One region of the Shinella sp. JR1-6 genome, then DNA from elsewhere that is predicted to be linked to it. Evidence: predicted binding sites of a transcription regulator. Region 1 holds the regulator's gene; each other region holds the start of a gene.
The links. The regulator LexA, encoded in region 1, represses DNA repair genes until DNA is damaged. The targets are predictions, from matches to a motif close to TGTTCNNNNTGTGTTCNG.

Region 1 (10,003 bases):
GCGAGGGGACCAAGATCGACAACCAGGTCCAGGTTGGCCACAACGTACGCATCGGCCGGCATTGCGGCATCGTCAGTGGCGTGGGCATCGCCGGTAGCACGCGCATCGGTGACGGCGTGATGATCGGCGGCGCAGCCGGCATCAACGGTCATATTACCATTGGCGACGGCGTGCAGATTGCTGCCATGAGCGGTGTCGTCGCCGATATTCCAGCCGGCGAGAAATACGGCGGCATTCCCGCGCGCCCGATGCGCGATTTCCTGCGCGACATGGCGGAGATCGCCATGCGTTCCAGCACTCGAGTCCAGAAAAAGGGGGGCAACGATGAGTGAAGAAACCAAGGCAACGCTCGGCGTGGCTGATCTGCGTGAGATCCTGACGCTGCTTCCTCATCGTTATCCGTTCCTGCTCGTCGACAAGATCGTCGACATCGATGGCGACGATTCTGCTGTCGGCATCAAGAATGTTACGGTCAACGAGCCGCAGTTCATGGGCCATTTTCCCGATCACCCGATCATGCCGGGCGTGCTGCTCATCGAGGGCATGGCACAGACCGCCGGTGCGATCTGTGCCCGCAAGACGCGCTCGGGCTCCAACCTCGTCTACTTCATGACGATCGACAATGCCCGCTTCCGCAAGCCGGTCGTGCCCGGCGATCGCGTCGAGTTCCATGTCGTCAAGCAGAAGCAGCGCGGCAATATCTGGAAGTTTCACTGCGATGCAAAAGTTGATGGGCAACTCGTCGCGGAAGCTGATATCGGCGCGATGATCGTCAAGAAGGAAGACGCCTGATCATGATTGCCGCCAGCGCGAAGATCCACCCGCTCTCCGTCATCGAGGACGGAGCGGTCATCGGTGAGAACGTCGTCGTGGGACCCTTTTGCCATGTGGGGCCCAAGGTCGCTCTCGGCGATGGTGTCGAACTTCTGACGCATGTGGTGGTGACGGGGCGCACGCATATCGGCCGCGGCACGCGCATCTTCGCCAATGCCGTTATAGGTGGCGATCCGCAGAGCGTGAATCACGACGGCGCCGAGACGACCCTCTCGGTCGGCGAGATGTGCGTCATCCGTGAAGGTGTGACAATGAACACCGGCACGACGGAAGGCGGTGGCAAGACCGTCGTCGGGAACCACAACCTGTTCCTTGCCAATTCGCATGTCGCGCATGATTGTCAGCTCGGCGATCACATCATCCTGTCGAACAATGTCATGCTCGCCGGCCACGTGACCGTTGAGGACCGGGTGATCCTGGGTGGCGGTTCGGCGGTGCACCAGTTCACCCGTATCGGCCGGCAGGCCTTCATCGGGGGGCTTTCGGCGGTTGCCTATGACGTGATCCCCTATGGCATGCTGAACGGCAACCCGGGCATCCTCGGCGGCCTCAACGTCGTCGGCATGAGCCGCTCCGGTATGGAGAAAGCGACGATCCATGAGGTTCGCCGCGCCTTCAAGCAGATTTTCGAGGGCGAGGGGTCGATCCGCGCCAATGCGGCGGCGATCCGTGCGGACTATGCCGATAGCGTGCCTGTCATGCACATCCTCGATTTCATCGCTGTAGAAAGCGACCGCGCGCTGTCTTCCCCGAACCGCGGCAAGGGCTGAGCGGCGTGGCGGACAGCCGGCCCCTCGTGCGCGACCGGCTGGCCATCATCGCCGGCGGCGGCCTGCTGCCGCGCTATGTCGCGGATGCGGCCCGCGCCCGTGGCGAGGATCCCTTTGTCCTGGCGCTTCGCGACGAATCCAGCCCGGACTGGACCGGCTTTGACCATCAGGTCATTTCCATTGGCAACTATGCCGGTATTGGCGCCGCCTTTCGGGCGAAGGGCATCGGCCGCGCCGTGCTGTCGGGTTCCGTCCGCCGTCGACCGGAATGGCGTGACATCCATGCGCCGTTGAAAGCGCTCGCCGCCGTCCCGTCCATCATCCGAACCCTGCTGAAGGGGGGGGATGATGCGGTGCTGAAGATGGTCATCCGGTTGATCGAAGCGGAGGGGGTGCGGGTCGTCGGCGCGCACGAAATCGTGCCTGATTTGCTCGGCAGCGAAGGCCCGCTCGGCACCGTCACGCCGGATGCGGCCGCCGAAGCCGACATTGCCGCCGCGGCCGCCGCGGCGCTGGCGCTCGGTCGTCTCGATGTGGGGCAGGGCGCCGTCGCGCTTGGCGGGCGCGTGGTGGCGCTCGAGGGCGCGGAGGGTACGGATGCGATGCTGGAGCGCGTGGCAAGCCTGCGTGCCGCCGGACGCATCTCCACGCGCCGCAAGGGCGTTCTTGTCAAACTGTGCAAGCCCGAGCAGGACTTGCGCGCCGACCTGCCGTCCATCGGCATGGAAACGTTGCGCCGCGCCCGCGCCGCCGGCCTTGCCGGGATCGCCGTGGAGGCAGGGCGCTCGCTTGTGCTGGAACGTGCGGCACTTGTTGCCGAAGCAGATGCGCACGGTCTGTTCGTGACGGGCATCATACCCGAGAGGGCGGAGGCACGGCGATGACGGAAAGCCCTCTGAAAATCGGCGTCATTGCCGGCGAGGTTTCCGGTGATCTTCTCGGTGGCGATCTGATCGCGGCGCTACGGGCCATGTATGCCGGTCCGGTGACGCTGGTCGGGGTCGGTGGCGAAGCGCTGGAGCGGCAAGGTCTCAAATCCCTGTTCGATTTCTCCGAACTCTCCATCATGGGCATTTCGCAGGTGTTGAAGCGGCTGCCGTCGCTTATCCGCCGCATTCGCCAGACGGCCGATGCGTTGGTCGCCGCACGGCCGGATGTGCTTCTCATCATCGACAGCCCGGACTTCACCCATCGCGTGGCGCGCCGCGTGCGCAAGGCGCTGCCGGACCTGCCGGTCGTGAATTATGTCTGCCCGAGTGTCTGGGCCTGGAAGCAAGAGCGCGCACCGCGCATGCGCGCCTATGTCGACCATGTCCTCGCGCTTCTGCCGTTCGAGCCTTCCGTGATGGAGCGGCTCGGCGGCCCTGCGACCACCTATGTCGGTCACCGGCTGGTCAGCGATCCCGACATCCAGCAGGTTCGTGCCGCACGGCTTGCCCGTGGCGAACGCGCGCCGGGCGAGCACGCGTGCCTGCTGCTTCCCGGTTCACGCGGCACGGAAATCACCCGTCTGCTGCCGGTCTTTGGCGAAGCGGTGCAGGAAATTATCGGGCGCAACCCCGGCACGCGCTTCCTTCTGCCGACCGTGCCGCGGCAGGAGGCGCTGGTGCGGAAACTGACGGCGGACTGGCCGGTGCAGCCGCAGATCACCGTTTCGACCGCGGAGAAGTGGCAGGCCTTCATCGAAGCCGATGCGGCGATCGCGGCCTCCGGCACCGTCATCCTCGAACTGGCGCTCGCGCGCGTGCCTGTCGTCTCGACCTATCGTTTCGACTGGCTCGCCAACCTCTTCCTCGGCAAGGTGAAGATCTGGACGGCGGCGATCCCCAACATCATTGCCGACTACGCCGTCGTGCCGGAATATCTGAACGACATGGTGCGCCCCGGCAGTCTGACCCGCTGGGTCGAGCGGCTTTCGACCGATACGGCCCAGCGCAGCGCCATGCTGGAAGGCTATGACCTGGTACACGCGCGCATGCAGACACAGCGCCCGCCCGGCGAAACTGGCGCGGCGGTCATCCTGGACCTTCTTGCAACAAAAAAGCCCGGTCGAAACTGACCGGGCTTTTTCATGGATGGCTCCGCTGAAATCAGCGCTTGGAGACCGGTACGTAGTCCCGCTTCGGGGCACCGATATAGAGCTGGCGCGGGCGGCCGATGCGCTGCTCCGGATCCTCGATCATCTCGTTCCACTGGGCGATCCAGCCGACCGTGCGGGCGAGCGCGAACAGCACCGTGAACATGGTGGTGGGGAAACCGAGCGCCTTCAGCGTGATGCCGGAGTAGAAGTCGATGTTCGGGTAGAGCTTCTTCTCGATGAAGTAGTCGTCCGTCAGCGCGATGCGCTCCAGCTCCATGGCGACTTCCAGCATCGGATCGTCCTTGATGCCGAGTTCGCCGAGAACCTCGTGCGTCGTCTTCTGCATGATGCGGGCGCGCGGGTCGTAGTTCTTGTAGACGCGGTGGCCAAAGCCCATCAGGCGGAACGGGTCGTTCTTGTCCTTGGCCTTGGCGACATATTCCGGGATACGCTCGACCGAGCCGATTTCCGCGAGCATGTTGAGCGCGGCTTCGTTGGCGCCGCCATGGGCCGGGCCCCAGAGGCAGGCGATGCCGGCCGCGATGCAGGCGAACGGGTTGGCGCCGGAGGAACCGGCGAGACGAACCGTCGAGGTGGAGGCGTTCTGCTCGTGGTCGGCATGCAGGATGAAAATGCGGTCCATGGCGCGCGAGAGCACCGGGTTGACCACATAGTCTTCGCAGGGCACGGCAAAACACATGCGCAGGAAGTTCGAGGCGTAGTCGAGGTCGTTCTTCGGGTAAACGAAGGGCTGGCCGATGTGGTACTTGTAGGCCATCGCGGCGATCGTCGGCATTTTGGCGATCATGCGCAGCGAGGCGACCATGCGCTGGTGCGGATCGGTGATGTCGGTCGAGTCGTGATAGAAGGCCGAGAGCGCGCCGACACAGCCGCACATGACGGCCATCGGGTGGGCGTCGCGACGGAAGCCGGTGAAGAATCGGCTCATCTGCTCGTGCACCATGGTGTGGTGCGTGACGCGGTAATCGAAATCGTCCTTCTGGGACTTGGTCGGCAGTTCGCCGTACAGCAGAAGGTAGCAGACTTCAAGGAAATCGCCGTGTTCGGCCAACTGTTCGATCGGATAGCCGCGATGCAGCAGAACGCCTTCGTCGCCGTCGATATAGGTGATCTTCGATTCGCAGGATGCGGTGGAGGTGAAGCCGGGATCGTAGGTGAAGGTGCCGGTGTTCTTGTACAGCGTGCCGATGTCGATCACATCGGGGCCGATCGTACCGGATCGCGTCGGCAGCTCAACCGCTTTGCCACCGACCGATACACCCGCGCTTGTTCCTGTCATAACGATCCTCCGTTGTTTCCAATGGCGGCACGAAGTTGTGCCGGAACCATGAACATGCTCGTTTTGCTAGCCCATTTGCACCTGCCTGCCAAGCGAGACGAAAGGCAAATTGTGCATTGCGAAAATAGGCTTTCCGGCAACGCAATATCTACCCTTTCCAGCAAGTTTCAAGCAACTTTTACGCGTGTTTCGCGAAATGCGGAGGTGGCATCCTTTCTGTCTTGCTTAGCACTTGTGACGGCCACTGCTGATTGAAGTTTCCATCATTCGGTTGCACAATGGCGGTGTGAACGGGTGGGGCCGGGATCATGGAGAAGGGCAAGGTCGCAGAACGGCGGGAGGTGCCCGAGGCGCATGCCTGGCGGGCGGCGCCTGACGATGCTCCTCTGCCGGTCCCGGCACGCGATCCGCCGGCCCGCAGGGGCAGGGTCGTGGTGCTTCTGACAGCGGCGGGGCGCTTGAGGAGTGCTTCCGAGACGCCGCAGACGTGGCGCGCCGCCTTCGCGCAGGAACGGGCACATGGCCATTTCTTCCTGTTCGTGCCGGTCTTCCTTGGTGCTGGAGCGGCCCTGTGGTTTTCCGCCGTTACTGATCCATCGCTTCCAGCACTGCTGCTTTTCGCTGCCTTCGCGTTCTGGCCCGCCTGGCGCTTCAGACATCGGGAGGATTGGACTGCGCTCGCCGCCGGGGCGATACTCTTCGTTCCGGTCGGCATGCTGCTGGCGGCGCTCGAAAGCGCGCGGCTCGATACGGTCGTGCTTGATGCGCCCGTTACCACCGATGTCAGCGGGCGGGTGCTGGCGCGCGAGAGTGACGAACGGGGTGCGATCCGCTACCGCATCGCGCTCGATACGACACGCGACCCGGTGCTCAAACGCCCGCCCGGCGTGGTGACGCTCCTCGCCCGCAGTCGGCATGCGCCGATCCCGATCGGCGGTGGGATAACCGGACGGGCACGGCTCGGGCCGCCCTCTGGCCCGGCGCTTTCCGGCCTCAACGACTTCGCCTTCGACGCCTATTTCGCCGGCACCGGCGCGGTCGGCTACTTCTATCAGGCCCCGCGTGCGGTTGCAGTGGCCGAGCCGGGCGTCGAGGGTCGGATTCGACAGACGGTCGCGACCTGGCGCAACAACCTCACCGAGCATATCCGCGGGCGGATTGGCGGCGATGCCGGCGCGATCGCCGCGGCCCTGGTGACGGCGGAGCAGCGGGCGATCAGCCCGGAAACGGTGGAGGCATTGCGAGAGGCGGGGCTTGCCCATGTGCTGGCCATTTCCGGGCTCAACATGGTGCTCGCCGCTGGCACTTTCCTCGTCGGCGCCCGCGTTCTGATGGCACTGATCCCGGGCTTTTCCGAACGCTATCCCGCCAAGAAGATTGCCGCCGCCGGCGCGCTCGTCATGGTGACGCTCTATATCCTCGTTTCGGGCGGTGCGATCTCCGCCGTGCGCTCGTGGATCATGATCTGCATCATGCTGGTGGCGGTGCTGTTCGGCCGTGCGGCGATCAGCCTGCGCAACGTGGCACTCTCGGCCATCGTCATCCTTGCCGTGACACCGTCGGCCGTCACCAATCCGGGCTTCCAGATGTCCTATGCCGCAACGCTCGGGCTCGTCGCCGGCTATGCGGCCTGGCGGGAACGTCCTGTCCGCCGCGAGGGCGAGGGAGGGCGCCTGAAACTGTTCGGTGGTGCGCTGGGGCGCTTCTTCGGCGGGCTGCTCCTGTCCTCGCTGATCGGCGGGTTCTCGACCCTGATCTATTCCATCGGCCATTTCCATCGCATCCCGGCCTATGGACTTGCCGGCAACTTGCTCGCCATGCCTGTCATCAGCGCGATCGTCATGCCCTTCGGCCTCATCGCCGTACTGCTCATGCCTTTCGGCCTCGATGGCGTGCCCTTCGCGATCATGGGCAAGGGCATCGAGTGGATGATCGCGCTGTCGACATGGGTTGCGAGCTGGAAGGGCGAGATCGTCACCGGCCGCATTCCCTCGATTGCGTTCCTGCTGATCGGCCTTGGTGGCGGGCTTGTCTGCATCCTGCGCACGCGGCTGCGCCATGCGGGAACGCTGCTTGTCGGGATCGGCCTCGCCATCGCCTGCTTTCCGGCTGGAGGTGCCACGCCGGAAGCGCTGGTGTCCGAGGATGGCCGCCTCGTTGCCATCCTTCGCGGCGAAACCGTCGCCACAAACCGGGCAAGACCGCCAGACTTCATCTATTCGCAGTGGCGGCGCGCCCTTCGGCTCGGCGAACTTGTAAAACCGGAGATCCGCAGAAGCGCCGGCTTGACCCTTGAAGAAGCCGTCAGCACCACGGGTGCTGCAGAAAGCCGAAACAAGCCCCGGCGCACGGCCGACCGGCAGAAGGCGAGGGACGCCATGGCGTCCGCGCTCGCGGAGGCCCGGGCCGGCAATGGCTTCGTCTGCGAGGCAAAGGCCTTCTGTGCCGCCGTCTCGCCAAGCGGCTGGCGGATCGTGACCCTCGACGACGTCGCCTTCCTGGGCACGGCCTGCGACGCTGCCGACCTCGTCGTCGTGTCCCTGGCCCTGCGGCTCGAGGCTTGCCGCTCGGGTGCGCGCCTGGTGACGGCGCGTCACCTGAGGCGAACCGGCGCCCTCGAAATCCACCCGGACGCCGAAGGCCTATCCAACATCTTTTCAGCTGCGCAGGTCACACCAGCCGTGGAAAGTCTCGACCGGCCCTGGGCCCGCCACCGCAGCTACGACTGGCGCACAGGCAGTTTCGATCCGCAGGGCGATCAGTGATAGCGGCGAATGAGGCCAACCAGCTTGCCCTGGATTTTTACCCGGTCCGGCCCGAAGATGCGGGTCTCGTAGGCGGGGTTTGCCGCTTCGAGCGCGATCGACGCGCCCTTGCGGCGGAAGCGCTTCAGCGTGGCTTCCTCGTCGTCGACAAGCGCCACGATGATTTCGCCGGGATTGGCGCTGCTCGCCGTGCGGATGATCACCGTGTCGCCATCGAGAATGCCGGCCTCGATCATCGAATCGCCCTTGACCTCCAGCGCATAGTGATCGCCGTTGCCGATCATCTCGGCTGGAACGGTGATGTCATGGGTGTTGTTCTGGATGGCGGAGATCGGCACGCCGGCAGCGATGCGGCCCATGACAGGAACGGAGACGGATGAGGAAACCTCGGCCACGGGCGTGCGCCGCGGCGGGGCGGCGACGGGAGCGGGGGGCTGCTTGCCGCGACTGCCCTCGATGACGGCAGGTGAAAAGCCGCGGCGCGGCTGCAGGCTCTGGGCATAGGCTTCGGGAAGCTTTATCACCTCGAGCGCGCGGGCCCGGTTCGGCAGGCGCCGGATGAAGCCGCGTTCCTCCAGCGCCGTGATGAGGCGGTGGATGCCCGATTTCGACGCGAGATCCAGCGCGTCCTTCATCTCGTCGAAGGAGGGAGGAATACCGGACTCCTTCATCCGTTCATGAATGAACAGGAGAAGTTCCTGTTGTTTCCGCGTGAGCATGGCTCCTCCACCGAGAATCGAGTGAAACAAATCCAGAACAGACACTATCTGTTCCATATGTGTTCTGCAAGGGGCTGCTGAAACAATAATAGTACTGGTGGAGGCGCGCGAGCTAATCCGGAATAGCGCGCATAGATAATCTGGAATTCAAAAACAGGCGCTGCCTTGTTTTTAAAGGGCTTTTGCCGCGAAAGTGGGGGTTCCCAATGCGCCAATTGGTAACCCCAAACACGGCCATTCCAGCGGATATAATAACTAATTGAAAATACAACGATTATTGCGGCCCTTAACCTTCATGGCCGATCACCCCACGTGGGATTGCGGACCCTATTGCGGACCCTGCTTTTTGCGGCGCTCCGTCCGGTTTTCAATTGCTCTTATGAAATGAGGTAAATCACTGCGGAAACTCTTTCGACCATACTCATCGAATGCGGCTTCATCCATCTTACCACTGTCAAGAAGCGACCGCCGCTCATGTCGAACCAATGCAAGGGTACGCAGAATTGCCGCCCCTAAGCTTTTCCCAGCCTCGGTTACCTCGCTCTCGCTCATGAACGCCAATTCCTCGGCCGCAAATTGACCGAGCAATTCAGCGATTATGGCCTCTCCGGCGATCTCAAAATCTCTGATTGTTAAATCTTCAAACTTAAAAAGCTGAACAAAATCTTCGCCCGACAGAGGCGTGCGATCTTCACCGAAGAGAAAGAAATCGATCTTGCGGCCAGTCTCTACAGTTAGCTGGAGGACTGCCTCGATTGGCAAGGAATTTCTGGATCGCCATGAGGAAACTGTTTTGTTTGAAACTCCAAGATGAGTAGCGAGATTGGCATCCGTGTTTATGCCACACGCCGCTTTCATCCGATCCAAAATCTCTGGCACATTTAACGTTGTCGCATCGCTCACAGGCACCCTCGTCTACAAAATGCGGACGGAGCCGCATGACATCTGCATTGTGCGGACATGCGGTCTGCATAATGCAGTTTTATCAAGGTGTGCCTTGAAATGAAAGCCAAATCCAAAACTCCTTCGAAGGAGCTTCTGGTCTACGTTCGCGTAGAGTTCATCCTTCAAGGTTCCTCCTTCAATGCATGGTGCAAAGCCAATGGCGTTGTTCGCAGGACCGCTGAACAGTCACTAAGCGGCGACATTTGTAGCGAGAACGCCAAACGTCTCGTGGAGACGATCTTGAAAGCTATCGAACGACGGGCGGCCTAAATGTCGAACTGGCTTACGGCAGACGACTTTGCCCAAGTGGCAGGAATATCATTTCGTAAAGCGCGCCGCGCACTTTCATTGGCAAGAAGCGGTCAGGTATGGCGGGGCGACGCCCTTGAAGTCCGCACCTTCCACGGCCGTGGCGGTCGCTCCGGCATCCAGTATCAGGTACGGGTTTCCAGCCTTCCGCCCCATCTTCAAGAGCATTTAAAGACCCTTCAAATAGCCGATAAAGCGGTTTTAAGCTTCCGCCTCGGTGACGATATGGCTCGGCTGGAACGCGCGTGGAAACACGACATCATCGCGCCGGCGCTGGAGCA
Region 2 (10,003 bases), on a different contig from region 1:
CCGGAAAGCGGCATCGGCTCAGGCGCGCTGCGGCAGCAGCGGATAGCCGGCAAGCACCGCGCGGCCGGCCAGCATGGCGACGCCGGCCTTGATGATGTCGCCGGGCACGAAGACCATCGAGGCGAGGGCCGTCTCGAAGAAGGCCTTGCCGCTCATATAGGCCAGCCACGGAATGCCGAAGAGGTAGACGACCGCGATGCCGCCGACGATCGAGGCGCCGAGGAAGGCGGCGAACTGGGTCAGCTCCGGCTGGTCTTCCTTCACGAAGCGCTCGGCGATGAGGCCGCAGACATAGGCGCCGAAGAACCAGCCGACGAGGTAGCCGGCGGTCGGGCCGGCAAAGACGGCTAGGCCGCCGCGCCCGCCCGACAGGACCGGCAGGCCGATGGCCACGAGCAGCAGCACGAGCAGCACGGCGGCCGCGCCGCGCTTTGCGCCGAGAATGCAGCCGGCGAGCATGACGCCGAGCGTCTGCGCGGTGATCGGCACCGGAATGAAGCCGAGCGTGATCGGCGGCAGCAGGCCCAGCACCACGATGATCGCGGCGAAGAGGGCGACGAGGACGATGTCTCTGGTGGTCATGTGAGGTTCCCCGGTGGACAAAATTGGGTCGAATGCTTAGTGCCGCCGAAAGCCGCGCGCGTCAATCGCCATGGCGATCGTATCGGCGTCCTTCAGCGTCAGGATGATGAGCGGCACGAGAGTGGTCAAGGGCCGGACCGGCAGGCCGCGCGCCCGGTGGGCGTCGGTGATCTCGCCGTAGCGCGCGAAGATTTCCGGCACGAAGCGGATGACGAGGCCGACCGCGAGGCTCACATCGGCCGCGCGCACGAAGCCGAAGCGTTCGAGCGGTGTCAGGAACCGGGTGATCTCGTCCATGAAGGCGGAAATGGAGGTCGTGGCGGTGACGGCGGCAGCCAGTAGAACCAGTGCGCTCAGCCGGGAGAAGACAACCAGCGCCTCGTGCAGCGAATGGAAGGCATAGTTCGCGATTGCGACGAGGAGCACCGTGAAGAGCACGAAGCGCACGCGCCGGAAGGCCTCGCGAAGACCAATGCCGGTCGAAAGGCAGAGGACGGCCGAAAGCCCGAGCGCCGGCACGAGGATGCGCAGGTCGGCAACGATAAAGAGCCCGATCGCGGCGGCGAAGAGCATGAGCAGCTTGCCGCGCACCGGCATGCGGTGCAGCAGCGAGTCGCCCTCGATGTCGAGTCCGTTCAGCATGCCGCGATCCCCCGATAGGCGCGGATCGCCGCGGCCGGCCGGTCGTCGGCCGCAAGCCGGCCCTCGTGGAACACCAGCACCCGGTCGAACCCCTCCAGCAAGGCGAGATCGTGCGTGATGACGAGCACCTGTTCCGGCAGGCCCGCAACCGTGCGCTCGATGAGCGCGCGGTTCTTCAGGTCGAGCTGGTTGGTCGGCTCGTCGAGGATCAGGAGGTCCGGGCCGGTGACGAGCACGCTGGCGATGGCGCCGAGCTGCGTCTCGCCGCCGGAAAGCTCGTGCACGCGCCGCCGTGCGAGATGGGATATGCCGAAGCGCGCGAGCACCGCCTCCGTCCGTGCCGCGATCTCCGCCTTGTCGAAGCCGCGGTTCTTGAGGCCGAAGGCGATGTCTTCGGCCAGGATCGGCAGGATCATCTGGTGCTGCGGGTTCTGGAAGATGAACCCGGTTTTCCCGCGCGCAGCCGCTTCGTCGGCCACCGTGTCCAGCCCGGCGACCGTCACCGTGCCGCCCGTCGGCTTGACGAGGCCGTTGATCAGCCGCGCCATGGTGGTCTTGCCCGAACCGTTGAGCCCGACGACGCCGATGCGCGGCTCGCTCAGGGCAAGCGTCAGCGGGTGCAGCGCGGTGCGTCCGGCATAGGTCACCGTTGCGGCGGAAAAGACGATATCCAAAAGCGGGGTCCCGTTTCGTGGATGGTGGGGGAGCTATAGGCAATTCTACCGCATGTGCGAAGAGGTTTTCCGCGCCGGTCTGTTCGATAAGCGGCACTCGTGTGACGGGCACAGCGGCCCTATCCCGCTTGGCCATCGAAAATGTGTAGAACAAACCAAGAATATGTGTCTATCATCCACCATGACGATTCTTCTCTCCAATGCCGAGGCCCGGCGCATCTTTCTCGCCCGCCAGGGTCTGAGCGCTCCGCCCGGCCGCCTGCTCGGCAAGGCGGACCTGCTGAACCTCATCCACGACATCGGCTTCGTGCAGGTCGACAGCATCGCCACCGTGGAGCGGGCGCATCACCAGATCCTGTTCTCGCGCAACCAGACCTATCGCCGCGAGCATCTGACGGCGCTGCTGGAGAAGGACGGCGACCTCTTCGAACACTGGACCCATGATGCCTCGGTCATCCCGAGCAGCTTCTTCCGCTACTGGAAACACCGCTTCCGCCGCAAGGAGGCCTCGATGACCGAGCGGTGGCGCCGATGGCAGGGCGAGGGCTTCGACAAGGCGTTCGGCGAGACCTACGAGCGCATCGCCTCCGGCGGCGCGGTCCTTTCGCGGGACCTCAAGGCCGACGACCACAAATCCGGCGGCTGGTGGAACTGGCATCCGAACAAGACGGCGCTGGAATATCTCTGGCACACGGGCAAGCTGGCGATCGCCCGGCGCGAGAACTTCCAGAAGGTCTACGATCTCGTCGAGCGCGTGGTGCCGGCCCATCACCATGCGCCGGACGTCGAGCACGATGCCTTTGTCGACTGGGCCTGCCGCAGCGCGCTGGAGCGGTTGGGTTTTGCCACCCATGGCGAGATCGCCGCCTTCTGGGACCTCATCTCGCCGGAGGAGGCGAAGGCCTGGGTGGAGGACCATCGCGAGGAGCTGCGCCCGGTCTCCATCGAGCCGGCGGACGGCGGCAAGCCGCGCGCCTCGCACGCCTTTGCCGATTTCCCGGCCTGCCTTGGCGATGTGCCCGAACCGCCCGCCCGCCTGCGCGTGCTTTCGCCCTTCGATCCGCTGATCCGCGACCGAAACCGCACCGAACGGCTGTTCGGCTATTTCTACCGCATCGAGATCTTCGTGCCGGAGCCCAAGCGGCAATATGGCTACTACGTCTTCCCGCTGCTCGAGGGCGACCGCCTCGTCGGCCGCATCGACATGAAGGCCGACCGCAAGGCCGGTACGCTCGACGTCAAGCGGCTGTGGTGGGAGCCGAAGGTCCGCGCCTCCGCCGGCAGGCAGGAGAAGCTTGAGGCAGAGCTGGCCCGCATTGCGAAGTTCGCGGGCGTGGAGACGGTGCGGTATCTGGACGGCTGGCGCGGGGACGCGGGTTAGGCCGTCACCGGCCGCCCGCCGAAGGCGGCTTTGCCCTTTTCCGTAAGCGCACGGAATTTTTCGGAGGCGCCCGTCAGCTTGGCGTCCCATTCCGGGTCGGGCACCTGGCCGCGGATCGTGTCGAAATACACGGCCATCAGCGCGGCGATCGCGAAGGGCTCCAGCACGGCGGCCTTGAAGGCCCAGGCGAAGACGATGGCGACGACGAAGCTGTAGCCCGCGATCTCGCCCGGAAAGGCGTAGAGGATCGCGCCGGCGGGGGCGAGGGCGAGGAGGAAGACGACGATCGACAGCACCCAGAGGAAGACGGCGAGCCAGACGGCGTTCTTCACCATCTTCAGGCCGTTCTGCGCGTAGAGCACGAGGCCGCGGCGGGCGCCGTCCCAGGCATTGTCGCTGTTCGTGCGGATGTTGTAGCCGAGGATGATCTCGTCGACATAGGTCAGCGACAGGCGGATGACCGTGTTGGCGAAGCGGGCGATGGCGTCGAGCCCGGGGATCGGCAGGAAGGCGGCGACGCCGCCGATGAGCCCGGTAATGGCGGCGATGACGCCCTTGACGAGCTGGTCGAGTGCAAAGAGCACGTTGGCCTCGCCGAAACGGGCCGTGACGACCTCGCGGCCATAGGCGACCTGGCCCTTGCCGTCCGGCAGCGCCTCGCCGTCGATCAGTTTGACGATGACGGCGATATGGGCGGCCTTGACCATGTAGAGCAGCCATTCGCGCGCCCAGTAGACGGCGGCGGCAATGAAGCCCATGCCGATGAAGCCGCCCCAGGCGGCGTAGGATTCCGGGCTTTCACTGAGCGAGCCGACGCCGTAGCCGATACCGGCTCCCGCACCCGTTGCGAGGATGAAGGCGAGCGTGATGACGAAGTAGATCACCATCCGCAGGAGGATGAACGGCATGGTCCTGGCAAGGATACCGATGGTCCTGCCGATGCTGAAATCCCACATGCCCCGCCATCCCCCGAGAAAATCCCGCGATCCCCGATTGCCGCGTGAAACTCAGACGTTTCGGGGAAGCGGGATATTCGGTTTCAGCAGAGGTCGGTGGCGCTGATCTGGATGCCAAACCCTTCGAGGCCGACATAGTGGCGCTCGCGCGAGGCCATCAGGCGGATCGACGTGATGCCGAGATCCTTCAGGATCTGCGCACCGAGGCCGATTTCCAGCCATTCGCTTTCGCGCGCCTGCGCCTCGTCGTGGCCCTCGCGGTCGTGTTTGCCCTTGCGCGCGGTGGAGGACTGGCCGACGCCGACGGACCCCTCGCGCAGATAGACGATCACGCCGCGGCCCTGTTCGGCGATGCGCTTCATGATCGCGTCGATCTGGCGGCTCGCACCAAAGACGTCACCGCCGACATTTTCGAGATGCAGGCGCACCGGAATGTCGACGCCGTCCCTGATGTCGCCGAAGACGACAGCAAGATGCTGCATCGGGTCCCAGGGCAGGGTGTAGGTCAGGGCCTTCGCCTTGCCGTAGGGCGTATCGATGTCGAAACCGTCGACCTGCTCGATCAGTGTTTCCTTGCGCTGGCGATAGGCGATGAGGTCGGCGACGGAGACCTGCTTGAGGCCGTGCTGCTCGGCAAAGCCTGCCACCTGCGGCCCGCGCATGACGGTGCCGTCGTCGTTGACGAGCTCGCTGATCACGCCGATCGGCGGCAGGCTTGCGAGCTTGCAGAGGTCGACCGCGGCTTCCGTGTGGCCGGAGCGCATGAGGACGCCGCCTTCGCGGGCGACGAGCGGGAAGATGTGGCCGGGGCGCACGAAGTCGGCGGCGCCGACATTGGGGTTGGCGAGGTTGCGCACCGTCAGCGTGCGGTCGTCGGCCGAAATGCCCGTCGTCGTGCCGTGCTTGAAGTCGACCGAGACGGTGAAGGCGGTGGTATGCGCCGAATCGTTCTCCGCCACCATGGCGTTGAGGTTGAGGCGCTTGGCCTCCTCGCGCGGCATGGGGGTGCAGACGATGCCGGAGGTGTGGCGCACGATGAAGGCCATCTTTTCGGGCGTGCAGTGCACGGCGGCGACGATGAGGTCGCCCTCGTTCTCGCGGCCGTCGTCATCCATGACGACGACGATCTCGCCGGCCTCGAAGGCGCGGATGGCATCGACGACACGCTTCTGATCGTAGCTCATGGCAGGCTCCTATTCAGCCGATTATTTCAGGCGGCCGGTCTGGCCGCGATCGCGCAGGTAGTGGTCGGCAACGGCGCAGGCGACCATTGCCTCGCCGATCGGCACGGCACGGATGCCGACACAGGGATCGTGCCGGCCCTTGGTGCGCACGTCGACATTGTTGCCGTCGGCATCGATCGAGCGGCGCTCGGTGAGGATCGAGGAGGTCGGCTTGATGGCGAAGCGGGCGACGACCGGCTGGCCGGTGGAAATGCCGCCGAGAATACCGCCGGCGTGGTTGGACAGGAAGATCGGATTGCCGTCATTGCCCATGCGCATCTCGTCGGCATTGTCCTCGCCGGTGAGTTCGGCAGACGCAAATCCTTCGCCGATCTCGACGCCCTTGACGGCGTTGATCGACATGAGGAGGGAGGCGATGTCCTGGTCGAGCTTGCCGTAGATCGGTGCGCCGATGCCGGCGGGAACGCCCTCGGCGATCACTTCGACGACCGCGCCGATCGAGGAGCCCGCCTTGCGGATACCGTCGAGATAGTCCTCCCACACGGGCACGATGGCAGGGTCGGGCGCGAAGAACGGGTTGTTGTTCACCTCGTTCCAGTCCCAGTTGCTGCGGTCGATCTTGTGTTTGCCGATCTGCACCAGCGCGGCGCGGACGGTGAGCCCCGGCACGACCTTGCGGGCAAGGCCGCCGGCGGCGACGCGGGCCGCCGTCTCGCGGGCGGAGGAGCGCCCGCCGCCGCGATAGTCGCGGATGCCGTATTTGACGTCATAGGTATAGTCGGCATGGCCGGGGCGGTAGCGTTTCGCGATCTCGCCGTAGTCCTTGGAGCGCTGGTCGGTGTTCTCGATCAGCATGGAGACGGGCGTGCCCGTCGTGATCATCGTCTCGCCGTCGTCGTCCAGCATCACGCCGGAGAGCACCTTGACGAGGTCGTCCTCGCGGCGCTGCGTCACGAAGCGCGACTGGCCCGGCTTTCGCTTGTCGAGCCAGGCCTGCAGTTCGGCCAGCGTGAAGCGGATGCCGGGCGGGCAGCCGTCCACCACGCAGCCAAGCGCCGGCCCGTGGCTTTCGCCCCAGGTGGTGACGCGGAAGAGATGACCGAAGGTATTGTGCGACATGAGCGGAACCGGACCCCACAGGAAAGTGCGACCTCTCTTAGTGGAAAAGGCGGGGTAGGGACAAGGGTTTCGCGCTTTTACCATCAGGATGCCCGGTGATTGCCCCTCATCCCGCTGCCGCGACCTTCTCCCCGCAGGCGGGGAGAAGGGGCAAGGGGCGATGTTCTCCCCCACAACGATGCCGCTGTCTGGGGAAACGGGCGCGACACCCCCTTCGCCCCGCCTGCGGGGAGAAGGTGCCGGCAGGCGGATGAGGGGCGATCCAGGCCCTTACGACGCCAGCTTCCACCGCATCTCGCTGCCGAAGGCGAGGAAGGCGTCGCGGGAGAGCGGCTTGGCGAAGGCGTAGCCCTGCAGAAGATCGCAGCCGAGCAGGCCCAGCATCTCGGCATGCTCCATCGTCTCCACGCCTTCGGCGACGATCTCGATGCCGAGCGAGCGGCCGATCTCGATGATCGAGCGCACCAGCGCCTGTTCGTTGCGGGCGGTGAGGATGGGGGCGACAAGCTGGCGGTCGATCTTCAGCCGCTTCGGCTTCAGCTTCAGGAGGCTGACGATGGAGGTGTGGCCGGTGCCGAAATCGTCGATCTCGATGTCGATGCCGAGCGCCTTGATGCGTTCCAGGTTGGTGAGAACGACGTCGTCGCTCTCGTCGAGAAAGATCGATTCGACCAGTTCGAAGGCGATCTGGCCGGGCTGGATGGAGAGGCCGGTGAGGCTGTCGATCAGGCTCTCGTCCCGGAGGCGCCGGGCCGACACGTTGACCGAGATCTTCGGCATGATCAGGCCCTGCGCCGCCCAGCGGGCGCAGTCGAGCAGCGCCTTTTCCAGGACGATGCGGTCGAGCGTGGCCATGACGTTGAGGTCTTCGGCGATCTTCAGGAAGTGGTCGGGCGTCAGCAGGCCTTCGCGCGGATGGTTCCAGCGGATCAGCGCTTCGGCGCCGGCGAGCTTCAGTGTGCCTGCGTCGATCTGCGGCTGGTAGTAGGGCACGAATTCGTTGTTCTCGATGCCGGCCAGGATATCGTCGGCGATGCGCTTGTTCGAGATGATCTCGGCCTGCAGCGCCTCGGTGAAGAATTCATGCCGGTTCCGCCCGAGCGCCTTGGCCCGGTAGAGCGCGATATCGGCATTGACGAGCAGCCTGGCCGTGTCGATCGACCGGCCCTCGGCAAGGGCGATGCCGATGCTGACGCCGAAGCGGCAGAGATGGCCCTCATATTCGACGGGCTGCTGCATCAGGCTGATGATGCGCCGCGACAGCGCGCTGAGATAGACCTGATCGGTCGTGTTGGTCACCACCACGACGAATTCGTCGCCGCCGATGCGTGCCACGAGGTCGCCGGTGTGCACGCAGGCGCGCAGCACCTGCGAGGCATGCACGAGAAGCGCATCGCCCGCGGCATGACCGAGCGTGTCGTTGATCTGCTTGAAGCGGTCGAGGTCGATATGCAGGATGCCGACGCGCGCATCCTTCGTCTCGCTGCGCGTGGCGATGTCCGTCAGCTCGTCGTCGAGCTTGCGGCGGTTGCCGAGCCCGGTCAGCGGGTCGTGCAGCGCGTTGTGCTCGATGCGGACCTTGGCCTGTTCCAGCTCGATGTTCTTGGCGTCCGCCTGTTCCTTGGCCGCCTTCAGGTTTTCCTTCAGGATCACGTCTTCCGTGACGTCGAAGGCAAGGCCGATCAGCTTGCGGCCGCCGTCCTGAGCGTGGTGGACCTTGCCGACGGAGCGCACATGGCGGATCTCGCCGTCCGGCATCAGGATGCGGGCCTCGCGCACATAGGGTAAATCGTGTTCGACGCAGTGATTGACCGTCTGGACCGTTTCTTCCCGGTCGTCCGGGTGCATTGCGGCGAGCCATTCCTCGTGCGTCACGGTGCCGTCGGTGAAGACCAGGCCGTAAAGCTGGTGCATGCGCTCGTCCCAGTAGGTCCGGCGGAGGTCGAGATCGGCTTCCCAGAGGCCGCACTGGTAGGAATCGAGTGCGAGGTCGAGGCGGCGGCTGGTCTGTTCCAGTTCGGTATTCTGCCGTTCGGACTGTTCCTTGGCCTGGCGCAGGCGGGCGGTCATCTGCATGTCGTCGGTGACGTCGAAGGCGAGCCCGACCAGCTTGCGGCGGCCGTCCTGCCCGGTATGCAGCTTGCCGACCGACTGGATATGGCGAATGGATCCGTCCGGATGCACGACGCGCGAGGTGCGCGAATAGGGCACGTTCTCGTCGATGGTCCGGCTGGCCTTGCCTTCCGCCTCGGCACGGTCGTCGGGATGGATGGCATTGATCCAGGTGTCGTGGGTGATGCGCTTGCCGGTGTTGGTGATCCCGTAGAGCTGGTGCATGCGGTCGTCCCACAGCGTCAGCCCATCCTCCAGATCGGCCTCCCACAGGCCGCATTCGTAGGAATCGAGCGCGAGGTCGAGGCGCTGCGTCAGCTTGGCGAGCTCGGCGTTCTGCACCTCGGCATGGTCCTTGGCACTCTTCAGCGCCTCGTTCAGCAGCACGTCCTCGGTCACGTCCCAGCTGATGCCGGTCAGCTTGTCCTCGCCGTTGGGACCGGTGAGGCGTGAACCGACATTGCGGATATGGTGCCAGTTGCCGTCGGGCATGAGGATGCGGTACTGCGACTTGTAGTCGTTGCCGCCGGCGCGGATCCGGTCCATCTCGCCCCTGGCGATGGCGACGTCGTCGGGGTGGAGAACGGAACGCCATTCGTGGTCGTTCGGCGTCTCGTTTTCCGGGAAGCCGTGCAGACGGTGCATCTGTTCGTCCCAGTTGCGCGCGCCGGTCGACAGCTCGACTTCCCAGATGCCGATCTTGGAGGCGTCGAGCGCGATGTCGAGGCGCTGGGAGAGTGACTGCACCTGCCGCTCGCGCGCCCGCAGCCGGGCGATGTTGCGCTGGCGTTCGCTGACGAGGCCGCCGGTCAGAAAGATCGGCACGATGATGACGAGTGCCGCAGCGGCGATGATCAGCCGGATCTGGGTGAGGTTTTCAGGCGGGTGCTGCCAGCCTTTGGAGGGGATGGCCGCCAGTTGCCAGCGCCCGCCGGGAAAATCCAGCGCCTGGAGGACGGGTTCCTTCTCGAAGACCTCCGCATCGCCGAAGAACGGATCGACGATATTGTCGGGCACGCTGACGTCGCGGATGGCGAGCTGGATATCGGTTTCGTGCCGTTGCGCGCTGTGCCGCGTGGGCTGGTCGGCATCGAACAGGCCGGCGTCGGTAAAGAGCTTGCGCTCGTCGATCAGCCCGTCGATATAGCCCCAGAAATAGTGCCGCGCCTCCACATTGGTGAAGACCGGTATGAAAAGGTTGAAGCCGCGGCCGCCCTTGGCGAACTGCACCGGCCCGAACATTAGCGGGCGCCCGCGCGAACGGTCCATCTGGGCGGCCCGGCGGAAAGAGGGGAAGCGGTTGAAATTGGTGCCGAGGTAATGCTGGTTGCCGTCGAGCGGGAAGGCCTGCCG
Region 3 (10,003 bases), 170 kb from region 1:
GCGGGGACTATTATCGCTGGATGTTCTTCGCGGCGGGTCCGGTTGAAATGGCGGTCTCGCTCAAGGCCTTCGGACTCAGCGTGCCGAAGGAACGCGAACGCAGCATCGGCTGCGGCAGCTATCAATCGGTGCTGGACGCCCTCTCCTTCGCCGTCACCCGCGCGCCCTATATTGCCGGCGACGCCTTCACCGCCGCCGACGTCTATGTCGGCTCGCATATCAGCTGGGGCCTGCAGTTCGGCTCGCTGGAAACACGGCAGGAATATCAGGCCTACTGGGACCGTCTGAAGGATCGCCCGGCCTATCTGAAGGCCAAGGCGATCGATGACGAGGAGATGCATCGGCAGCTCGAAGCGATGAAGAAGAGCTAGGGCTGGCTGTCTTTGCCGCTTCTCTTTTCTTTCGTGGTGGTCGGGTTCGGCCCGAACGCCCAGCACCCGGTGTATGGGGATCCTCGGGCCGAGCCTGAAAGCGACAGGTCGGAACAATCACCTGCTGCAACGCTCCGCGCCGTGCTGCCGGCCTCAGGCCACCGCCGCCGCCCGCTGGAGCGGCAGGCAGATTTCCGTCAGGAGCTCGTTCGGCGGAACCTCGCGCGGATTGTTGAGATAGGTCTCGAACATCACCTCGTCGCGGATCGAGCGCCCCGAGGCGGGAAGCCATGTGGCGTAGAGCCAGCGATAGGCAGCGCCCATATTCGCATAAGGCCCCTGGTGGCGCAGCACAGCGTAGTCGCCTTCTACGAGCGTGCGGCGCACGAGCGGCGCCTCGGCGGGAACCTCCGCGCCCGCCGTCACGCAGGCGAAGGAGCGCAGCTTCGCCTCCGGCACAAGATCGGGATCATCAAGGAAGATGCCGGTCATGCGCATGTCCGGCCGGAAGATGTTGCGGGAAAAGAGCGCGCCGTAAAGCGCCTCGAAGGCCTTTCCGATGCCCATATAGGAGCCGGAATGGGGAACCGCGAGCAGCGTCTGCTCGGGCATGGTGCGAATGGTCACGTCGAACATGCGGGAAGACTCCTTGTCGTTTTCGGGTTCATAGGCACGATGGGAGCCCTCCTTGCGGTAGCGTGCCGGCGGCAGGCCGTAGACTGCCGCAAAGGTACGGTTGAAGGACTGGAGGTTGGGGTACCCCCATCGCGCGGCGATGTCCCGGACGGAGCGGTCGCTGCGCACCAGATCGCCCGCCGCACGGTGCAGACGCAACCGTCGGACGGTACCCGCCAGCGTCTCGTTGTGTACGGCGCGGTAGACGCGGTGCCAGTGATAGGCGGAAAGGCAGGCGATCTCCGACAGCCGGTCGAGGTCGAGATCCTCTTCCAGATGCTCGTAGATATAGGCGGAAACCCTGAGCAGGCGCTTTTCATAGGCTGTCCAGATCTCGTTTTCACTCATGCCGTTTTCCTCTCGCCGGAACGCATTCAATCAAGCACGGCGCGATTTCACAAATCCTGCGCTTCTTCTTGCTCTGCAAATTTCGCATAGCCTTGCCTTGTGTCATTGCAAAAACGGGCGACTCGGCGTGAGATGTCCGCGCCGGCCCCTTTTCTCCATCCTCCGGCCTTTCGAGGCACCCATGACCGATACCCTGATGCCGAAGCTCGCCAGCGTTTTCGCGGAGGGCTACGGCCCCGCGCGTTTCAAGGCCGATGCGCTGTCCGGCCTCACGGTGGCGATCGTCGCGCTGCCGCTGTCCATGGCGATCGCCATCGCCTCGGGCGTCACGCCGGATCGCGGTCTCTACACCGCCATCGTCGGCGGTTTCCTGGTTTCCGCCCTCGGCGGCAGCCGGTTTCAGGTGGGTGGGCCGGCCGGCGCCTTCATCGTGCTGGTCTCGGCGACGGTCGCCCGCCACGGCGTCGAGGGCCTGCTGCTTGCCACCCTGCTTTCCGGCATCCTGCTTGCACTTGCCGGCTATCTCAGGCTCGGCAAATACATCAAGTTCATCCCCTATCCCGTGACGGTCGGCTTCACGGCCGGCATCGCCGTCATCATCTTCGCCAGCCAGATCGGCGAGCTGTTCGGCCTGAAGCTCGACGGGCGCGAGCCGGGGCCGATCCTCGACAAGCTCGAAGCACTATGGATCGCCCGGCCGAGCTTCAACCCGGCCGCCTTCGGCGTCGCCGGGCTTACCGTCGCCGTCATCCTCCTCCTGCGCCGCTTCCGCCCGAGCTGGCCGAACCTCCTCATCGCCGTCACCGTCGCCTCGTTCGCCACCGCGCTCCTCTCGCTGCCGGCAGATACGATCGGCAGCCGGTTCAACGGCATTCCGCGTGGCCTGCCCTTGCCGGCGCTACCGTCCTTCTCGCCGGAGCTCGTCATCGCCGTGCTGCCGGATGCCGTCGCCTTCGCCCTGCTCGGCGCCATCGAATCGCTGCTCTCGGCCGTCGTCGCCGATGGCATGACGGGGCGCAGGCACCGCTCCAGCATGGAACTGGTCGCCCAGGGATTCGCCAATGTCGGTTCGGCGCTGTTCGGCGGCATCTGCGTGACGGGTACCATCGCCCGCACCGCAACCAACGTGCGCTCCGGCGCCACCAGCCCGGTCTCGGGCATGCTGCATGCACTCTTCCTGCTGCTCTTCATGCTCGTGGCCGCGCCGCTCGCCAGCTACATCCCGCTCGCCGCGCTTGCAGGCGTGCTCGCGGTCGTCGCGTTCAACATGGTGGAGCGCCCGGCCATCGCCGCCCTCTTCCGCTCTTCGCGCGGCGATGCGGCAGTGCTCGTCGTCACCTTCCTGCTCGTCGTCTTCCGCGACCTGACGGAGGGCATCGTCGTCGGCTTCCTCATCGGCGCGGTGCTGTTCATCGATCGCATGGGCAAGGCCGTCGCCATCCGTGAGGAGGCCGTGCCGCGCGTCGTGCGCGCCATCGAGAATGCCGGCGAGGATAGCGGCCTGCCCGAGCGGCCGGTCGTCGCCAACGATCCGGACACCGTGATCTACCGCATCAGCGGCGTCTTCTTCTTCGGCGCAGCCGCCAGCGTCGGCTCGGTGCTCGACCGCATCGCCGACCAGCGGCGCAACTTCGTGCTCGACTGCGCCGACGTGCCGCTGCTCGATTCGACCGCCGCCAGCGTCATCGAAGGCCTGGTGCGCAAGGCAGAGCGGGCCGGCGTGCGCGTCTTCATCACCGGGCTGAAGCCCGACATGCGCCGCCTGCTGGAAGCCCACGAGCTGCACGCCCCGCGCGTCACCTTCACCGCGACGGTGGAAAGCGCGCTGGAGGAGATCGCGACCTTCCCACCATCGCGCTGAAGCCATTCGGGCGGGCGCGTAAAGAGGATCTCTGAAAGGCCTCAGCCGGTGCGGGCAACATCCGCCGTGACAGGCGTCTTCATGCGCTCGGCGAGACCGGGAAGGCCCAGCGAGGGCGCCGCACGCTTCACCTGGTTGCGGCCCGCCTCCTTGGCCGCATAGAGCGCGCCGTCGGCCGCCGAATGCAGGCGGTCGAAATCCGCCCCGAAGGTCGCGACATCGGCAAGGCCGATGCTGACCGACACGGCGATCTCATGCTCTTCCGTGGGGATCGGCAACGCGGCCACCGTGTGCCGCAGCCCCTCGGCGAAGGGCTCGGCACAGGCCATGTCGCGCCCGGGCGCAAAGAGCGCGAACTCCTCGCCGCCGAAGCGGCAGAACAGCATGCCCGTTTCGAGACGCGCGGCGACCAGCGCGGAAAACCGCTTCAGCACGAGATCGCCCGCGACATGGCCGTAGGTGTCGTTGATCGCCTTGAACCGATCAAGGTCGAAAATCATCAGCGTGCCCTGCGGCCGGTCGGCAAGCCGCTTCTGCATGTCGTCCAGGAAGGAGCCGCGATTGGCGATGCCGGTCAGCGCATCGGTGCGCGAGGCCTGGCGGTAGAGCGCCTCGCCGCGCTCCTTGATCAGCACCAGCATGGCGACGGCGGCCAGGATCGTGTGGGCGAAGAGTTCCAGCGAGAAGAGTGCAAACCAGGCGGAATAGGCGGTGCCATGGCCGAAGGCCGCGGGCAGCATGATCGCCATGGGGATGCGCAGACCGTAGATGACGCCGTGGCTGACGAAGAAGGCGGCGGCAAGCGTGCGGGTCGGCAGCGGCTCGGCGCGGCGCCCGCGCCAGATATCGGCGCCGATCCACAGCGAATAGGCCGCGATGATGACCGAGGTGACGATGATGCGGTTGTTCACGTCCGCCGTCACCTGCGGCACGAAGAGATAGGCAAGAGCCCAGAAGAGCGGACCGGAAAGGATGACCGCAAGATGCGCGCGGCGGCGGTCGAAGACGCGAAAACCGGCCCACATGAAGGCGTAGCCGAAGGCGGCGAGCAGGTTGCCGAGGCCGACGGTGAGGAGCGGCGGGCCCACGGCACGAAGCGCGAAGAGCAGCGTGCAAAGCGAGCCGACCCACATGGACAGGCACCAGTAGCCGGCTGCCCTGTGCCGCCGGTCCGTCAGCCAGAGCTGCAGCATGAAAATCCCGACGATGGTGGTCGACAGGAACGTACAGATCATCAAGGTTGAAATACTGATGACGTCTTCAATCAAAACACCCACTCCGCACGCGCAGGATGCTAGGGATAAACCTTGAAGACTTCGCAAACAAAAGCGGCGGGCCGAAGCCCGCCGCCATGATCCATTTGCATTCCGGCCCGGCCGATCAGCCGGCGATCCCGCCGGCGACCGCCTCGATCGCGTCGCCCGCCTTGGCACCATCCGGGCCACCGGCCTGCGCCATGTCCGCACGCCCGCCGCCACCCTTGCCGCCAAGCGCCTCGGAGGCGCGGCGCACGAGGTCGACAGCGCTGAACCGGCCGGTAAGGTCTTCGGTGACGGCGACAACGGCGCTCGCCTTGCCGTCGGCCGAAACGCCGACGAAGGTGACGATGCCGGAGCCGAGGCTCTTCTTGCCGTCGTCGGCAAGGCTCTTCAGGTCCTTCGGCTCGACGCCTGTGACGACCTTGCCGAGATATTTCACGCCCGCGACCTCGCGCACGCCGTCGTCGCCGCCGGCAGTGCCGCCCGACAGCGCCAGTTTCTTCTTCGCCTCGGTCAGTTCGCGTTCCAGCTTGCGGCGCTCCTCGACCAGCGCCTCGACGCGGGAAAGCACCTCGCCCGGCTGCGCCTTCAGCGTGGTGGCGAGCGATTTGACGCGCTCGTCCTGTTCGGCAAGGTAGGCCCGGGCCGCCTCGCCCGTCAGCGCCTCGAGACGGCGCACGCCCGAGCCGACCGCGCTTTCCGAAAGGATGCGCACGAGGCCGATCTCGCCGGTCGCCGACACGTGCGTGCCGCCGCAAAGCTCGACGGAATAGGGCCGGTTCGCCTTGGCGCCGTGCAGGCCGGTGCCCATGGAAACCACACGCACCTCGTCGCCGTATTTTTCGCCGAAGAGCGCCATGGCGCCTTCCGCGATCGCGTCGTCCACCGTCATCAGGCGGGTGGTGACCGGGGCGTTCTGCACGATGATCTCGTTCGCCATGTCCTCGATGACGCGCAGCTCCTCCGCCGACATGGGCTTGGGATGGGAGACGTCGAAGCGCAGGCGCTCGGGCGCGACCAGCGAGCCCTTCTGGGCGACGTGGGTGCCGAGCACCTCGCGCAGCGCCTCGTGCAGCAGGTGGGTGGCGGAGTGGTTGGCGCGCAGCCGCGAACGGCGGGCATGATCCACCGTCAGGGCGACAGCGTCGCCGACGGCAAGCTTGCCGCTCTCGACGACGGCACTGTGGACGAAGACGCCCTCGCCCTTCTTCTGCGTATCGGTCACCGCAAGGCGCGCATGGTCGCTGACGATCACGCCCGTATCGCCCATCTGGCCGCCCGATTCGCCGTAGAACGGCGTCTGGTTGACGACGATCTGGACACTGTCGCCGGCAGTGGCGCCGTCGATCGTCTTGCCGTCCCGGACGATCGCCTGGACGACGCCCTCGGCCGTCTCCGTGTCATATCCGAGGAATTCGCTCGCGCCGTGCTTTTCCTTCAGCTCGAACCAGACGGCTTCCGTCGCCTTGTCGCCGGAGCCGGACCAGTTCGCGCGCGCTTCCGCCTTCTGGCGCTGCATCGCATCGTTGAAGCCGGAAAGGTCGACATGGATGTCCCGGGCGCGCAGCGCGTCCTGGGTTAGGTCGAGCGGGAAGCCATAGGTATCGTACAGCTTGAACGCGGTCTCGCCATCCAGCATGTCGCCTGTCTTGAGCGTCACGGTGGCATCCGAGAGCAGCGACAGGCCGCGCTCCAGCGTCTTGCGGAAACGGGTTTCCTCAAGCTTCAGCGTCTCGGAGATCAGCGCCTCGGCCCGCACGAGTTCGGGATAGGCGCGGCCCATCTCGCCGACGAGCGCAGGGAGCAGCGACCACATCAAAGGTTCGCGGGCGCCGAGCAGCTGCATGTGGCGCATGGCGCGGCGCATGATGCGGCGCAGGACGTAGCCACGGCCTTCGTTCGACGGCAGGACGCCGTCGGCGATCAGGAAGGCGGAGGAGCGCAGGTGATCGGCGATGACCCGGCAGCTCGCTGCCGCTTCGCCCTCGGCCTTCGTGCCGACGGCCTCCTCGACAGCCGAGATCAGCGTGCGGAAAAGATCAGTTTCGAAAACGCTCTGCACACCCTGCAGGATGCAGGCCATGCGCTCGAGGCCCATGCCGGTGTCGATCGACGGGCGCGGCAGCAGACTGCGCTCGCCGGGCGCCGTCTGGTCGAACTGCATGAAGACGAGGTTCCAGAATTCGAGGAACCGGTCGCCATCCTCCTCCGGCGAGCCGGGCGGACCGCCCCAGACATGCTCGCCCTGGTCGATGAAGATTTCCGAACAGGGGCCGCAGGGACCGGTGTCGCCCATCTGCCAGAAGTTGTCCGAGGTCGGGATACGGATGATCCGGTCGTCGGAAAGGCCGGCGATCTTCTTCCAGAGGATGGCCGCTTCCTCGTCCTCGGAATAGACGGTCACGAGCAGCCGGTTCTTCGGCAGATCGAACCCCTTCGTCACCAGCGTCCAGGCAAGCTCGATGGCGCGCTCCTTGAAATAGTCGCCGAACGAGAAGTTGCCGAGCATCTCGAAGAAGGTCAGGTGCCGCGCGGTATAGCCGACATTGTCGAGGTCGTTGTGCTTGCCGCCGGCACGCACGACCTTCTGGGCTGTCGTCGCGGTGGAATAGGGACGTGATTCCAGGCCGGTGAAGACGTTCTTGAACTGCACCATGCCGGCATTGGTGAACATCAGCGTCGGGTCGTTGCGCGGCACGAGCGGGCTGGACGACACGATCTCGTGGCCGTTCTTTCGGAAATAGTCGAGGAAAGTCGACCGGATCTCATTCACGCCGCTCATATCGCGTCCTTCATCTCTGCCCTTTTGCGCCGGAAAACCGGCGCATCACCCACCCAATTCACTGCAACGATGGCGAAACCGCCTCGCCGGCCGGAGTGCCCGCCCGGAAGACCCGTCAAGGTCGCCCATCCGCGAATTCCGTCGAAACCGCCCGCGCCTGCCGCTTAGAGGAGGCGGAAGGTCGAAAACCTTGGCGCGCGCGAGAACTGAAGGCTTTTATCGCCCGCCTCGGCCCCTGTCCAGACACCAAAAAACCGGCCTTTCGCGAAGAAGAGGCCGGTCTTCGATGTTTTTGCGAAACCGTTGCGCGGCGATTACATGCCGGCCGCGTCGTCCGCGTCGTTCGGATCCGGTCCGCCGTTCTCCAGGAAGCGGTCGGCGATCAGGCCGGCATTCTGGCGCAGCGCCGTCTCGATCTCGCGGGCGAGATCCGGATTGTCGCGCAGGAACGTCTTGGCGTTCTCGCGGCCCTGGCCGAGACGCTGGCTGTTGTAGGAGAACCAGGCGCCGGACTTTTCCACGATGCCCGCCTTGACGCCGAGGTCGATGAGCTCGCCGGTCTTGGAAACGCCCTCGCCATACATGATGTCGAACTCGACCTGCTTGAAGGGCGGTGCCATCTTGTTCTTGACGACCTTGACGCGCGTCTGGTTGCCGATCACCTCGTCGCGCTCCTTGACGGCGCCGATGCGGCGGATGTCGAGGCGGACGGAGGCATAGAACTTCAGCGCGTTGCCGCCCGTCGTCACTTCCGGCGAACCGTAGACGACACCGATCTTCATACGGATCTGGTTGATGAAGATCACCATCGTGTTCGACTTGGAGATCGAGGCGGTGAGCTTACGCAGCGCCTGGCTCATCAGGCGCGCCTGGAGACCCGGCAGGCTCTCGCCCATCTCGCCCTCGATTTCGGCGCGCGGCGTGAGCGCGGCGACCGAATCGACGACCAGCACGTCGACGGCGCCGGAGCGCACCAGCGTGTCGGTGATCTCGAGCGCCTGCTCGCCGGTGTCGGGCTGCGAGATGAGAAGGTTTTCAAGGTCGACGCCGAGCTTGCGGGCATAGACCGGGTCGAGCGCGTGTTCGGCGTCGACGAAGGCGCAGATGCCGCCCTTCTTCTGGGATTCGGCGATGGTCTGCAGCGCAAGCGTCGTCTTGCCCGAGCTTTCCGGGCCGTAGATCTCGATGATACGGCCCTTGGGCAGGCCGCCGATCCCGAGTGCGACGTCGAGGCTGAGCGAGCCCGTCGACACCGTCTCGATCTCGATGACGCTGTCCTTGCCACCGAGCTTCATGATGGAGCCCTTGCCGAAGGAGCGCTCGATCTGGGAGAGTGCCGCTTCGAGTGCCTTGCTTTTATCCACTGCTTTATCCTCTACGAGCCGCAAAGTGTTCTGTGCCATTTCGTCCACCTTTAGGTTATTGAAGCAAGACAGGCAACGAAGCCGTCGATGAAAGCTATGTACACATTTTGTTCTCTTTTTGCAAGATCCATTCATCCATTTGAATGATTTCGTGAATCGAGCGTTTGTTCTCTTTTCGTTTAGGGCTGTTGAAAGCCGTGGCGGAACAAGGATGTACCCGCGCAGGGTCTGCACGGTTGCAGGCGAATCGTGCCGCGGGAATGAAGGAAGACGATGACGGGAAAGACGATACTGGTGATGGGCGGCGCCCATGTGGACAGGCGCGGGCGCATTGCCGGCGAGACGGCGCCGGGGGCGAGCAATCCCGGCGCCTGGTTCGTGGAAGCGGGTGGCGGCGCGTTCAATGCGGCGCGCAACCTCGCCCGGCTCGGCCGGACGGTGCGGCTCGTCTCGCCGCGCGGCGGCGATGCGGACGGCGACATCGTCGCGGCGGCAGCGGAGGCGGCGGGGGTCGAGGACACGCCCTTCACCTTCCTCGACCGGGCGACGCCGAGTTATACGGCGATCATCGAGCGGGACGGCAACCTCGTCATCGCCCTGGCGGACATGGAACTCTACCGCCTCTTCTCGCCGCGCCGCCTGCAGCAGCGGGCGATGCGCGATGCGGTCGCTGCGGCGGGGCTGATCCTCACCGATGCCAACCTGCCGGCCGAAACGCTGGCGGCCATGACGACGGCGGCGTGCGCCGCAGGTGTGCCGATCGCCGGAATCGCCATTTCACCGGCCAAGGTCCCGCGGTTCGCCGCTAGCCTTCCCGCCCTCGCCTTCCTGTTCATGAACGAGGCGGAGGCGCGCGCACTGACGGGCGCAGCACCGGACAATCCGGCCGACTGGCCGAAGGCGCTGCGCGCAGCCGGCCTTTCCGCCGGTGTCGTGACGCGCGGCGGCCGCGGCGTCATCGCCTTCGATGCAAAGCGCGCCGCATGCGTTGCGCCGCCGGAAGCCCCCGCGCTCGGCGACGTCACCGGCGCGGGCGATTCGCTCGCCTCCGGCTTCCTCGACGCCTGGATCAGCGGCCACGAGATCGGCGAGGCGCTGCGCCACGGGGTTGCCGCCGCGGCGATCACCGTGCGCTCGCCGCTCGCCGTCGCCGAAGAAATGTCGCAGGCGGCGCTTCAGGCCGCACTTTCCCTTGTGCCGGAGGCCGAAGGAATGGCATGAGACTTTTTTGCCGAAATTCCTGCAAGGACCTCGCATGACCAGACCCGTTTCCACCCTCCTGCCGATGCAGTATTCGGACGAAGTCGCCGCCGCCAAGAGCCGCGGCGCGCCGATCGTCGCGC

Region 2: EXZ48_RS25345 (energy-coupling factor ABC transporter ATP-binding protein) is a predicted target of LexA. The motif match lies at 2,045-2,062, and genes of this name have one in related genera.
Region 3: recA (recombinase RecA) is a predicted target of LexA. The motif match lies at 8,758-8,775, and genes of this name have one in related genera.

Annotation. Positions count from the first base shown of each region.
Region 1 covers NZ_SHMI01000005.1:162,548-172,550, forward strand. Annotated here, with positions in the region: gene lpxD (UDP-3-O-(3-hydroxymyristoyl)glucosamine N-acyltransferase) at 1-332, shown strand, start outside; gene fabZ (3-hydroxyacyl-ACP dehydratase FabZ) at 325-792, shown strand; gene lpxA (acyl-ACP--UDP-N-acetylglucosamine O-acyltransferase) at 795-1,604, shown strand; gene EXZ48_RS10715 (LpxI family protein) at 1,610-2,488, shown strand; gene lpxB (lipid-A-disaccharide synthase) at 2,485-3,663, shown strand; gene gltA (citrate synthase) at 3,695-4,984, opposite strand; gene EXZ48_RS10730 (ComEC/Rec2 family competence protein) at 5,293-7,749, shown strand; gene lexA (transcriptional repressor LexA) at 7,743-8,468, opposite strand; gene EXZ48_RS10740 (helix-turn-helix domain-containing protein) at 8,796-9,371, opposite strand; gene EXZ48_RS10745 (helix-turn-helix domain-containing protein) at 9,684-10,003, shown strand, end outside.
Region 2 covers NZ_SHMI01000019.1:72,878-82,880, reverse strand. Annotated here, with positions in the region: gene EXZ48_RS25360 (class I adenylate-forming enzyme family protein) at 1-14, opposite strand, end outside; gene EXZ48_RS25355 (biotin transporter BioY) at 19-582, opposite strand; gene EXZ48_RS25350 (energy-coupling factor transporter transmembrane protein EcfT) at 619-1,224, opposite strand; gene EXZ48_RS25345 (energy-coupling factor ABC transporter ATP-binding protein) at 1,218-1,898, opposite strand; gene EXZ48_RS25340 (winged helix-turn-helix domain-containing protein) at 2,080-3,279, shown strand; gene EXZ48_RS25335 (hypothetical protein) at 3,276-4,235, opposite strand; gene ribB (3,4-dihydroxy-2-butanone-4-phosphate synthase) at 4,319-5,419, opposite strand; gene aroC (chorismate synthase) at 5,441-6,538, opposite strand; gene EXZ48_RS25320 (EAL domain-containing protein) at 6,809-10,003, opposite strand, start outside.
Region 3 covers NZ_SHMI01000005.1:330,759-340,761, forward strand. Annotated here, with positions in the region: gene EXZ48_RS11550 (glutathione S-transferase family protein) at 1-371, shown strand, start outside; gene EXZ48_RS11555 (GyrI-like domain-containing protein) at 525-1,394, opposite strand; gene EXZ48_RS11560 (SulP family inorganic anion transporter) at 1,576-3,255, shown strand; gene EXZ48_RS11565 (GGDEF domain-containing protein) at 3,297-4,490, opposite strand; gene alaS (alanine--tRNA ligase) at 4,636-7,296, opposite strand; gene recA (recombinase RecA) at 7,611-8,699, opposite strand; gene EXZ48_RS11580 (carbohydrate kinase family protein) at 8,934-9,881, shown strand; gene EXZ48_RS11585 (pseudouridine-5'-phosphate glycosidase) at 9,916-10,003, shown strand, end outside.